DNA from 3 places in the Alishewanella sp. SMS8 genome. Region 1 is predicted to be linked to each of the others. Evidence: predicted binding sites of a transcription regulator. Region 1 holds the regulator's gene; each other region holds the start of a gene.
What was found. The regulator FNR, encoded in region 1, switches genes on or off when oxygen is low (the NO sensors DNR and NnrR bind a similar motif). The targets are predictions, from matches to a motif close to TTGATCTAGATCAA.
Positions count from the first base shown of each region.

Region 2: ORJ01_RS02350 (YdcH family protein) is a predicted target of FNR. The motif match lies at 2,250-2,263, and genes of this name have one in related genera.
Region 3: ccmA (cytochrome c biogenesis heme-transporting ATPase CcmA) is a predicted target of FNR. The motif match lies at 2,071-2,084, and genes of this name have one in related genera.

Region 1 covers NZ_JAPJEA010000001.1:164,567-168,943, reverse strand. The annotation lists gene ttcA (tRNA 2-thiocytidine(32) synthetase TtcA) at 1-727, opposite strand, end outside; gene uspE (universal stress protein UspE) at 796-1,728, opposite strand; gene fnr (fumarate/nitrate reduction transcriptional regulator Fnr) at 1,826-2,530, opposite strand; gene ORJ01_RS00815 (sulfite exporter TauE/SafE family protein) at 2,566-3,240, opposite strand; gene ccoS (cbb3-type cytochrome oxidase assembly protein CcoS) at 3,230-3,409, opposite strand; gene ORJ01_RS00805 (heavy metal translocating P-type ATPase) at 3,406-4,377, opposite strand, start outside.
Region 2 covers NZ_JAPJEA010000001.1:530,734-535,110, reverse strand. The annotation lists gene ORJ01_RS02360 (aldehyde dehydrogenase family protein) at 1-772, opposite strand, end outside; gene ORJ01_RS02355 (AraC family transcriptional regulator) at 932-1,831, shown strand; gene ORJ01_RS02350 (YdcH family protein) at 1,930-2,181, opposite strand; gene ORJ01_RS02345 (DsrE family protein) at 2,517-3,065, shown strand; gene ORJ01_RS02340 (diguanylate cyclase) at 3,077-4,228, opposite strand; gene ORJ01_RS02335 (cation diffusion facilitator family transporter) at 4,297-4,377, opposite strand, start outside.
Region 3 covers NZ_JAPJEA010000003.1:295,348-299,724, forward strand. The annotation lists gene ORJ01_RS11840 (flagellar hook-length control protein FliK) at 1-1,979, opposite strand, end outside; gene ccmA (cytochrome c biogenesis heme-transporting ATPase CcmA) at 2,170-2,829, shown strand; gene ccmB (heme exporter protein CcmB) at 2,823-3,488, shown strand; gene ORJ01_RS11855 (heme ABC transporter permease) at 3,490-4,227, shown strand; gene ccmD (heme exporter protein CcmD) at 4,241-4,377, shown strand, end outside.

The DNA of each region.
Region 1 (4,377 bases):
CTTGAAACATGGTCTCGATGCGCCCAGGAAAGCGTTTATCCCAATCTTGCAGCATTTCTTTGACCACTTGGCGCTGCAGGCCGTCTTGTGAGCCACAAAGGTTACAAGGGATGATCGGAAACTCACGCGCGACAGCGTATTTTTCAATGTCTTTTTCTTTGCAATAAGCTAAAGGTCGGATCACGATATGTTCACCGTTGTCACTGACCAGTTTAGGCGGCATCGATTTCATCTTGCCACCATAAAACATGTTTAAAAACAGGGTTTCAAGCATATCATCACGATGATGGCCTAATGCAATTTTAGTGGCGCCCAGCTCTTTTGCAGTACGATATAAAATGCCCCGGCGCAAACGTGAACACAGCGAACAGGTGGTTTTACCCTCTGGAATTTTATCTTTGACTATCGAGTAGGTATCTTCAGTAACAATCAGATATTCAATACCCAGCTGGTTTAAATACTGAGGTAATACCTCAGCAGGGAAGCCAGGTTGTTTTTGATCGAGGTTAACGGCAATAAGGCTAAAATTTACCGGCGCGGATTGCTGTAAATTCATCAGGATATCGAGCATGGTGTAAGAGTCTTTGCCGCCAGAAAGGCAGACCATGATCTTATCACCTTCTTCAATCATGCCGAAATCAGCAATGGCTTGACCCACACCCCGGCGCAATCTTTTGTGTAATTTGTTCAGATTGTATTGAGCTTTTGCTTGTGCTGCGTGCGACATCAGTAACTACCCGCCAGAAAAAAGGCGCTCATTATACCCAACCTCGCGCCTTTACCAAAGTCTGATAATTAGCTTTTTTCAAGCGGACAAATAAAGTCAGCCGGTTTCATGGCTAATACATCGCAATCTAGGCGGTCGATGACATGTTCAGCGGTATTACCAATGATCGCCGCGGATAAGCCCGTACGCCCAATAGTGCCGATAATGACCATTTCGGCATCCAGCTTTTTGGCCAGTTTCGGGATCACGTCTTCGGGCATACCTTCTAACACATGACATTGCTCGTTACTAATTTGATGTTTTTCGGCCAGACTTAATATCGCATCTTTATGATGGCGGCGAAGGGTGTCATTGTATTCTTGTGGATTAAACTCGGGGATCTCAATCGCGATATTCACCGGGGTGCCGGGATAGGCATTGACTAAATGCACCTTAGCATCGAGTAATTGCGACATTTGTTGTGCTTTGTGGATCACCCGTTGATTTAATGACAGGTGATGTTCTTGCTCACTACCCGCATTAACGGCAGCAATGATATTGCCTTTAGCAGGCCATGCATGATCTTTAACTAACAATACTGGGCAAGGACATTTACGCAAAATATGCCAATCGGTCGGCGTAAAAATCATCGATTTTAAAACATCATGATCATGCGTCCCTTTGATCACCAGATCATAATCATTATCTAAGACGGTTTTCACCACGGCTTCAAAGGGGCGATTGTGCCAAACCACGTGCATTTTGATGTTTAAACCCAAGGCGCTGGGTTGTTCTAAAAAGGTTTTGACCCAAAGCTCGCGATCTTTAATCACCGACTGTTTCATCGATTCGCGCTCGTCACCCGATAACATGGTGGTCATCTCGTAAGAGAATTCATAAACACTAAGAAAAGCGGTCAGTTGACAGCCTTGTTTGCGGGCAAGTTCGATGGCTCTATCGAGCGCTTTTTGCTCATCAGCGCTCGGATCTAAAACCACTAACACATTATTGTAAATAGACATTAAAGCTTCCCTCTTAAGTCAATCAGCTTATCTAAGTGTAGACCAAGATAAGCGATTAATAGGGATTTATGTTTGTGCTATATCAAGTTAAAGGGAGTTAACATTGGCCTGAAAGCGCGGTTAAGCTGGGGGCATCCAAAATGGTGATAAGCTTGCCATCAACTTGAATGATTTCATCTTTGTGCATTTTACTCAGCAAACGGCTGATGGTTTCTACGGTCAAGCCCAAATAATTACCAATGTCGCTGCGGGTCATACTGAGCCGGAAGGCTTTTTCAGAAAAACCACGATTGCCATAACGAGAAGCCAAATGATTTAAAAAAGTTGCCAATTTTTGCTCTGCGGTTTTACGATTTAACAGCAACATCATTTGTTGATCAGATTGAATATCTTGGCTCATTAAACGCATCATTTGCTGGCGTAGTTTAGGTAATTGACTTAACAGATTTTCAAGGTTTTGATAGGGTATTTCACAAATCATACCGGTTTCTAAGGCTTCAGCATAGCTGGCATGTTTTTCAGTATTGATGGCGTCAAAACCAATGACATCGCCAGGTAAATGAAAGCCGGTGATTTGCTGCTCACCTTGTGAGGTGAGCGTGAAGGTTTTAAAAGAGCCCGTGCGGATGGCATATAGCGATTTAAGCTCGTTACCGCTTTCAAACAACATATCGCCTTTGTGCAAAGGGCGCTTTCGCTGAATGATATCATCAAGTTTGCTCATTTCTTGCTCACTGAGCGAAAACGGTAAACACAGCTGACTAAAACCGCAATCCTGACAATTTATAGCTGAACGTTGCATCACACACACCCTTTTACCCTTAATAGGGTAACAGCTTAAAAAACTAGTCTATGCAAAGCAAGCCATATCGTGTAAAAACCATAAACCGCTAACAGTAATGCCGCACTGTAACGAAACCATAGTTGGTTTTTTAGTTTGACTAGGCTATTAGCCGCGGAGCCAAATACCAGTAACGCAGGTAAGGTGCCGACGCCAAAAAGTAACATGATCAGTGCACCGCTACTGGCACTGCCGCTGGCTAAACTCCAACTAAGGGTTGAATAAACCAAACCACAAGGCAAAAAGCCCCATAACATGCCATAGCTTAGGGCTTTAACACTGCTATCAAGCGGTAATAAGCGCTTCGTATAAGGTTGGATAAAGCGCCACAAACCTTGCCCTGCGCGCTCTAAACGCGTTAAACCAAACCAAAGCCGGGCAATATACAGCGCCATTGCCAGTAATAATAAGCCGGCCAATAAACGCAACCCAATAAAAGTGGCTCCGGTAATGCCCATGGCGGTCGCACCAAAATAACCGACCAAGCCACCAAAGCAGGTATAGGTAATCAAGCGGCCAAGGCTTAACAACAATTGTAAGCGAAACTTTTGCCAAGCACTTTGGGCCGGCATGGCAAATTGCAAGGCGGCAACAATACCACCGCACATGACTAAACAATGGCTGCTGCCTAAAAAACCAATCAGCAGCGCCGCGACATAATCAATGTTCATCAGGCTTGTTCGGTGGTATCACTTTGGGCTTATCTTCGTCGAACAAGATACTTAAGCCTTCTTTTTCTAAATCTTCAAATTGCTTTGAGCGCACCGCCCAAAAGAAGATACCGATGCCAATAGCCACAAACAGGATGGCAATCGGGATCAGTACATAGATAATGCTCATTTTTTCAGTAACCTCAATGAATTGGATACCACTAACAGCGAGCTAAACGACATGCCAATCACGGCAATGTAAGGGGAAACAAAACCCGCAACGGCTAAAGGGATAATAACCAGATTGTAGCCCACTGACCAGCCAAGGTTCTGCTTGATCACCCGGGAGGTTTGTTTGCCACCTTGAAGAAGGTTTTGTAATAAGCGTAAATCGGCTTTTAAAAATACCACATCTGCTTGGTTTTTCGATAAATCGGTGCCAGATTGCACCGCAACTGAAATATGCGCAGCGTTAAAGCTCGGACTATCGTTAATACCGTCACCCAGCATCAGCACTTTGGCACCTGTTGCGATTAATTGTTGGATCTCGGTGACTTTATCTTCAGGGCTGCAGCCTTTGTGCATAAAGTCGAGTTTTAATGCTGCGGTTAATTGTTCTGCTTGTACCGAGTGATCACCGGTTAACATCCCCAGTTTATAGCCTTGCTGCTGAAGTTGCTGAATTAACGCCGTCGCTTCTTCGCGTAATTTATCTACAAGTTTTAACTTAGCTTGCAGTTGGTTATCAAGAGTAAAATACACCTGCCATTCTGGCTCTGCTGGTACGCCACAAAATTGTGCGCTGCCCACTTTGAGTTGCTGGCCTTGCCAACGAGCACGAATACCGGCGCCAATGGCTACCTGTACGTCGTTTAATGTTAGGGGCTGCGTTAAATACGGCGCAAAGGCCCGGGCAATCGGATGCTCAGAATATTGTTCTAAATTGGCCACTAAGTTAAGTAAATCGGTTTCAGCTAGGGTAGGGTTGACCCTGTGCACCTGTTGTAAGCTAAATTTACCTTCAGTTAAGGTGCCGGTTTTATCTACCACGATATGGCTAATGTTGGGTAAAACCTCAAGCACTTGAGCATTTTTAATCAGCACGCCTTGTCGATTTAATCTGGCCAAGGCACAGGTTATCGCCGTGGGGGTCGCTAA
Region 2 (4,377 bases), 370 kb from region 1:
GAATAATATTTTCTGCTGCACACTTTAAAATGTGCGAGCCAACAGGCGTAGAGCCGGTAAACGCAATTTTGGCAATACGGCTGCTGGTTGCGAGGGCTTCTCCGGCTTCTTTGCCAAAGCCATTGACCACATTCAGCACCCCGGCTGGCAGTAAGTCGCCGATTAATTCCATTAACACTAAAATAGAGGCGGGCGTTTGTTCGGCAGGTTTTAATACCACACAGTTACCGGCCGCCAGTGCTGGCCCAAGTTTCCATGCGGCCATTAAAATCGGGAAGTTCCACGGAATAATTTGACCAACCACGCCCAGTGGTTCATGAAAATGGTAGGCAACAGTGGTTTCGTCAATCTCGCCAATACTGCCTTCTTGGGCGCGTATACACCCAGCAAAATAACGAAAGTGATCAATTGCCAGTGGTATATCGGCGGCCAGGGTTTCACGAATGGCTTTGCCGTTATCCCAAGATTCCGCGACGGCTAACATCTCTAGGTTTTGCTCCATACGATCAGCAATCTTCAGTAAAATGTTACTGCGTGCCGCTACAGAGGTAGTGCCCCAGGCGGCTTTAGCGAGATGCGCCTTGTCGAGCGCTAATTCGATATCTTCTTTACTCGAACGTGGGATCTGGCAAAACACCTTGCCGTTTACCGGGCTTTTGTTATCAAAATACTGGCCTTTAATGGGGGCGACCCATTCACCACCAATATAGTTACCATATTGCGCTTTAAAGTTAACTAAGGCACCCGCTGTACCTGGATTTGCATAAATCATAGTCTATCCTTTGTCTAAATAGTTTAGTAATTAATTAACTAAATCTGGCGGGAAGTTATTGTTTTTTAGCCGCCATAAGTTCACATTAGCTCAGGTGTATTCAGCACGCTTGCTTGCTAGTCCAGACTTTTTGTCTATTTGTCCAAACTGAGGGAGACTATGACAACATCGGTACTCACCCAAAAACGCCAACGCATTAATGTGCTTGTTGAAAACAAAGTGAGCTTTGCCGGTGAGCATGCTGAACTCAGTATTTATGACACCTATCAAGATGCGCAGCAGGTGGCGTTACACTCTAGCGAGTTATTATTTTGCGGTATGCTAACGGGCAAAAAAGTGATGCATGTCGCCGATTGCCAGTACCACAGCGCGTTTTTACCGCATCAATCTTTTGTGCTGGCGCCTGGGCAAAAGGTACTTATCGACTTTCCAGAGGCATCACTGCAACAACCCACTACCTGCCTTGCCATTGAAATCAGTACCGATAAAATTCGTAAGGTGGCCGATGCGTTGAATTTCAAACAAGAAATTAGCCATAGCGATTTTTTTCATTATGTGCCGAAACTGGTACACGGCCAGCATAATTCGCAAACGCAGCAGTTACTGCAAAAAATGATCACGCTGTTCAGTGAAAACGAGCAGCACCGAGACTATTTAATTGAATTGTCGTTAAACGAGTTAATTACCCGTTTATTGCAGCAGCAAAGTCGCGAATTACTGTTGGCCAGTTGTAAGCAAAACAACCAAACAACACCGCTGGGTAATGTGCTGAACTATATTGAGCAACACCTGAGCGAAGATATTCAAATTGAAACGTTATGCAAAATTGCCTGCATGAGCCGCAGTAAATTTTATCAGCAGTTTAAATTAGCTTTTGGGGTAACCCCAGCGCAGTGGCAGCAGCAATTGCGCTTACAACAGGCTTATCGGTTACTGCAAACTGGCGAGCGGATAAGCCAAGTGTGTTATCAGTTAGGCTTTAATAACCCAAGCCACTTTAGCCGGGTGTTTAAACAAACCTTTGGGGCAGCGCCTATCCATATCGCTAAAGCCAATTAGCCGCCGCGTAAACGGCTAGCGATGCCGAAAACTGCAAAACCACAGTGACGCTTTTTTGTTAAGCGTAGCTGTGGTTAATAAGATTATTTGGCTTGGTGTTATTGCGCGGCTTCTTCTTTTTTTACCATGGCAAGCAGCGAGTCTTTAAGCTGAACACGGCGCATTTTTTTCTGCTCTAAATTGTCATCCGTAGTAGGGATACCGGCAGATTCAATACTAAATACTTCGTGATCTAAGTCGTTGTATTCATCAAATAACTTGGCAAAGTGCCGGTCGTGCATCTTTAAATGGCGAATAGTATGGTGATGATCAGGAAACTCACTGAGAAAGCTATGTTTTTCAAGCGTCATATTATTTCCTTATGCGATTAATTATTGTCTTTCCCTGATAAGTATAGGCGTAAATTAAATAAGGTTTATTGATCTCGGTCACAGCGTTGTTTGAAACCACAGGGGCAGGCTTTAAATGTTGATTTTAAAAAAACCGTTCAATAGTTAACCGCCGGGCCAATAGAACTTTAGATGCAGACGGTTCCGGCAAGTATTGGCTAACGCATTGAAAGCGGTTTTTTCGTTTGACTCATAGCTCAATGTTGGGCGCTCAACGGCTTAAACTGATGTTCTTTAGGCTTGTTGATTACGCGGGTGCTAGGTATAGTCTTTATAAACAATCGTTGGACACTCCCATGCAAATACACCGTTTTCTTTTATTAATACCCTTATTGCTTTGCACTGAAAATGCCTTAGCTGCGCAGCTGGACAATTTTAAAACCGGCCCCGTGTTTAACGATTTCGGGCCGACAGCACCTGTGCAACAAACTGAGCCGTTGCCCGCCAATACGGTATTTAAGCTGGCTTTCGACGTCGCTAAAGCGGCAGAACCAGGCAAGCTAAATCGGTCTATAGAAAGTGCGGCTCGATTTATCAATATGCATGTTGCAGCGGGTGTGCCTTTAGAAAATATTCAGCTGGCCGTGGTAGTGCATGGCAGTGCCTCTTTAGAGATGACGAACCCAAAATTTTATGCCGCCAATAAAGATGGACTAAAAAATAGCAGCGCCACTGCTATCGCACAACTACAGGAAAAGGGAGTCAAATTTTACCTTTGTGGACAAAGTGCTGCTGCTTATGGCATCAGTAATGCTGACTTGCTACCCGGTGTGAATATGGCGCTTTCTGCGATGACGGCTCACGTGCTATTGCAACAGCAAGGTTTTGCCATTAACCCATTCTAAAATTCTTGATGTCAAAGCCCAACTGCGCCGAGGGTTACGGTATTTCTGCCAGCACGCTTGCTGCTGTAAAGCGCTTCATCTGCGGCTTTTAGCGCACTCACATAGTCGTGTTGTGAGGTATCTACATACACTAAACCGATACTGATGGTCAGTTCGACCTTGGCATCAGCCACAAATTGCAGTTGTTTTTCAACTTGTTCACAGAGTCGTTGGCTAATTTTGAGTGCGGTGGCCTCATCTAAATCGATAAGCAGTGCAGCATATTCTTCACCGCCAATGCGGCCAATAATATCGTTACAACGCAATTGTTTAGATAACAACTGTGCCACGGCTTTAATTGCGCTATCGCCTACCGCATGACCAAATTTATCGTTAATTTTTTTAAAGAAATCGATATCGATCATCATTAAAACGGCAGGCAGAGGGCGCTGTTGTTGCCAATAACGTTCAACCAGATTGAAAAAATGCTCGCGATTAGCCAGTTTAGTTAGGCCATCACGTTGCGACTTTAGGGTGAGCTTGCGTTCTAGTTTCAAAAAGCATAACCAGGGTAGCAGCAAAGCGGTAAAGGTGGTCAGTAAAATATGGCTTAGCAGGGTATAGACCGAGCTTTCAGGTAAGCCATTCATATCTAAAGATTGCCATTGCCAGAGGATCAACATTACTTGGGTAAACATGGTTAGCGCATGCAGCAGAAAAATACCTTGTAAGGTGCGGGTAAAGGTGGGTTCGGTGATCACCGATTTTTGGAGTAGCACAGCACACAAATAGAAGGTGATGCCAATAGCTAGCGCAACCAGCACACTCAAGATACCGGGATGGTGATAGACACTGAGCAATGCTATAACAATCAGTGCCAACAGCACAAAAGCGTGTTGGCGCCGACGCCGCGTATAGCGAAAACGTGAAAATTGAATGAGCCCCGCCAGCACCAATATTGGCGCCAATAACAACAAGCAATCAGCAACAAAGAAGGTGAAAAACGCCGTAATATCGTAAGGGCGTAAGGCAACGAGCGTGCCACCCAGCACAAAACTGATGGATGAGAATGACCAAAGTCGAAAGCAGCGATCTTTAGGCTTGCGCCGATAAAGTAAGTACAAATAAAAACCCACGATCAGGTTTATTACCAGAGCTAATATCACAACAGTGGGTAAATGCATGTATTCCTCAGGACAAGGCAAAGAAGTGACGAGTCCGCTTTAAAAATCTCATTACAAGCATAACAAAATTAATGACAAACTTGCGCGTTATTGCAGTTAGTCAGGGTGGCATGCTCAAATTCTAAGGTGGAATGACCTATACGAAACTC
Region 3 (4,377 bases), on a different contig from region 1:
AGTTGTTCTTGTACTTGAGGCGGTGTTAATACCTTAGAGCCATCCGGCTGAGCTTGGCGTAGTAGGTTCAACACTTGCTGAACCTCGGCAGGTAAGTCTGGCAGGCTGCTTAAGGTGGCTGGCGCACTTTGTAATAAAGGTAATAATTGCCGCCAGTGTGTATTGCTGACATCGGTTGGCTGTAACTTTGTTACGGTGGGGGCTGCAGGGGCAGGCTGCGCACCCAACGGCAGAGGTTTGGCAAACTGCTGACTGGCGAGCTGAATTTTGTGTTCACTGACAAGCGGCTGCACGCTTAATTGCCAGGAGGTGGCAGCGTTGTTAGCCGTATTAGCCCCTGCCGTTGCTTGGAGCTGTTGCTGCGCTAAATTAGCATTAACGGTTTTATTGTTATTAGCGGGTGGCAATAATATCAGCGATAAATGTTTGGCAATACTGTTACTTGTGGCTGAACGGGCGTTTAACGGCTGCGCAAGCGGCTCGCCCGCTAACTGGGTGATGGTTTCACCGCGCAACACGCTTTGTTGCAAGGCGGCTAATTGTTTGGGATTTTGCAGTAATTGTGCTTGTTTCGCTGTTAGCTGAATGTTCTCTGGTAAGCCGCTTAATACCTTGATATGAATTTCTATTGTGCCGGGTTTGGTTTCTTTAAAACTTAACTGTAAGGGCAAATCGCTTGGAATGGCAGAGAGTTGTTTGGCTGCCAGCGTCAGTGGCAATTGCAGCAAGCCTTGTGCTGTTTGCACAATAAATTGAGCATTTTGGCCAGTTAACTGTAATTTAGCAAAATAGGGTTGCCCTGCTTGCAGTTTTGGCGTGCTTTCGCTGTTTTGGCCAAACTGGCTGAGGATCTTATCAACAATCGCGGTTTTCATCGGTTCCTCTGGTAACGGGGTATTGAGCTTTCCGCCGGCAGACATTTTCGCGCTGGGCTGGCTTAATTGCGTTTGGGCTGTTGCCGTTGCTGCCAAGTGTGTTGCCGTACTTTTTTGTGATGCATCATCAGGTTTGTTCTGGGGTTGCGTGCTGCCCAAGGTTAATTGGCTACCATCAGACAAGCTAAGTTGCAGTGGCCGGTTCAGTGCACTGCCTGGCAGTTGAAATTGGCCTAAATCTTTTAACGGTTGTATGAGTAACACCCAACTCGCTCGCTCAGTGGCATGGTTGGGTGTGGCTTGAGTAACCAAAGGTTGTAGCAACAGCTTTAGCTGCTGGCGCTCAGGCGGGCTAAGGTTGAGTACTTGGTTATTCAGTTGCAACAGCGGGCTTGCCGTTTGTAATTGTTGAAACACAGAAATTTGTACGGCAGGTTGCTGCAAAGCGAGCTGTAGCTGGGGGCTTAGCGTTTGAAATACCGCTGCGTTTTGCAGGTTAGCCATCGCCGCTCTCTGGCTTGGCATATTGGCTGTTAGTGTGTTAGCCGCTTGGTTGTTGTTATTTGTCGAAAGGTTATAGCTACTGCTGTTTTGCAAAGCGCTTTGCGCCGATGAAGCGTTACTGATACTGGGTAACTTGACCAACTGTAATGTAGCTAATTGCGCGGCGAGGTGCGGGTTAACCCCTTGGCCAGCCAAATGATTAAGCGGTTTGCCACTGGCTAATTGTGCACTCAATTGGTTTAGCTGCTCAGGTTGCAGTAACAAATTGGCTTGTGCGGCTGTTAATTGCTGTGCTTGCGGGTTACCGTGCCACTGCATCACGCGTACGTTCAATTTGTCGGCCGTTGTCGCATTAAAACTCAGTTGCAGCGGCACATTCAGCGGTAACGGTGGTAGGGCAGATAAAGCAAGCCGTTGTAAGCCTTGTTGGCTTTGCAGTAATAATTGCTGCGTCACATTGGGGATGTTATTGGTATGGCTTGAGACCACCATTGCCGGATACGGCACGGCGCTGCCAAGTTTAATCACACCACTGTTCACTGTCGTTTGTGGGTTTAAGCTGGTGTTTGTGTTTAGCTGGCCAAAATTAAAGGGTAACATCACGCTCTCAAGGTTCTGTTGGTTAAAGCCGCTTTTGTTAACAGTGATTATTGAACTGTAAGCGGCACTTGCCGACAAGTTGTGCAAATAGCTGATTTGAATCAAGCTTACGAAGCGGTTCTGATTCGTATTCTGGCGGCATTATGCTACTATGCGCCCAATTTTGTTGGTCGTCGATAGTTAGAGGACTGTGAATATAGCACAACCCACCTTTGCTGTTACTGCCCCCATTTTGCTCGATGCTGCTGATTTAAGCTGCGTAAAGCAAGATCGCGTGCTGTTTGAGCATCTGTCGTTACACTTAAAACCGGGCGAACTTTTGCAGATCAAAGGCAAAAATGGCGCCGGTAAAAGCTCATTGCTGCGAATTCTAGCTGGCTTGGCGCAACCCGATGAAGGCCAACTGCAGTATTTAGCTCAACCCTTACCTGCCGCGTTAAGCGATTACGCCGCCAACTTATGTTTTATCGGCCATCAAAGCGGTATTCATGAGCAATTAACGGCGATTGAAAATTTACAATTTTGGCAAGCGGCTAGCGATCTGCATATTCAAGACGAATTTACGTTACTGGCAGAATTAGGTTTAGCCGGTTTAGAAGATATTCCTTGTCGCATGCTGTCTGCCGGCCAACAGCGTCGGGTATCCTTAGCCCGGCTTTGGGCTACCTCTGCGCAAATTTGGATCCTCGACGAACCTTTTACGGCATTAGATCAATCCGCGATTGTCAGTTTACAACAACATTTTATTGCGCATTTACAGCGCGGCGGCGCGATAATCTTAACGACCCATCAACCACTCAGTATTGAATATCATGCCTTGCGCGCGTTAGAGATCCATTATCGATGGTAAAATTTAGCATTTTTTTACAGCGCGAATTACGTTTACTGGCTCGGCAAAAAGCGGATTGGCTGAATCCTGTGTTGTTTTTTATTATCGTGCTAACTCTGTTTCCATTAGGGGTTGGCCCAGAGCCGAATATGCTGCGTATAATGGCACCAGGGATAGTTTGGATTGCCGCGCTATTAAGCGTGTTATTAGCGGCCGAGCGACTGTTTAAAGACGACTATCGCAATGGGGTGATCGAGCAATTAGTGGCGGCGCAGCAGGCATTAATGCCGTTTGTGCTGGCGAAAATTACCGCGAATTGGTTAAGTACCGGTTTGCCGTTATTACTGTTATCACCGCTAGTGGCTTTGTTGCTGAATATGCAAGGGGCCGCCCTAGAAGCGATGGCGCTAACGTTATTACTGGGCACTCCTGTGCTGAGCTTACTCAGCGTGTTAGGGGCAGGTATCACGGTCTCTGCGGATAAAGGTGGGATCTTACTGGCATTGGTTATTCTGCCTTTATATATTCCGCTATTAATTTTTGCGAGTGCCGCCATTGAAGCGGCCAGTATTGGTTTAGGTTTTACTGGGCAGATTGCCATCTTATTGGCAATGTTTTTGTTCTCGCTGGCGTTGGTGCCTATGGCCGTGTGCAGCGCTTTAAAGATAAATGTGAGCTGATATGTTTAAGTGGTTAGATCCGTTAGCAAAACCAGAAACGCTATATCATTTTTGTGGCAAGTTAACGCCGTGGTTAATGAGTAGTGCCTTGTTTACCTTGTTGTTGGGTAATATTTGGGGCTTAGGCTTTACCCCCACTGATTATCAGCAAGGAGACAGTTATCGCATCATTCATATTCATGTGCCGTCGGCCATTATGTCGATGGGTGCTTATATGGCGATGGCCATCGCAGCCTTTACTGCCTTGGTGTGGCAAATTAAAACGGCCCAGTGGGCAGTATTAGCCATAGCGCCGATTGGTGCGGTGTACACGGCCATTGCTTTGCTAACCGGTATGGCCTGGGGTAAACCCATGTGGGGCGCGTGGTGGGTATGGGATGCCCGTTTAACCTCTGAGCTTATTCTGTTGTTTTTATATTTTGGCGTAATGGCGCTTCATGGGGCTTTTTCAGAGCGGCAAACCGGCGCTAAAGTGGCCAGTTTATTGGCGGTTGTTGGTGTGATTAACTTACCCATCATCCATTTTTCGGTAGAGTGGTGGAACACCCTGCATCAAGGTGCGACCATCACTAAGTTTGCTAAACCGTCCATCGATCCCAGCATGCTCTGGCCTTTGTTAATCAGTTTATTGGCGTTTAGTTTGTTATTAGCGGCGTTAACCTGCGTGCGTTTACGTACAGCGATCCTCGAAAATGAGCAGCATCGGCCTTGGGTTAAACAGTTAGTTAGCAAAGCATAAGCGAGGAGATAGCATGTTATTGAGCAGTTTATTGAACACGTTTTGGCAACTGAGTAGCGAATTGCCGGTGCAACTTTTTGGTGTTTTTCCGTTCTACTTTGCTAGCTTCAGTGATTTTTTAGCGATGGCCAGTAACGGCATTAGTTACAG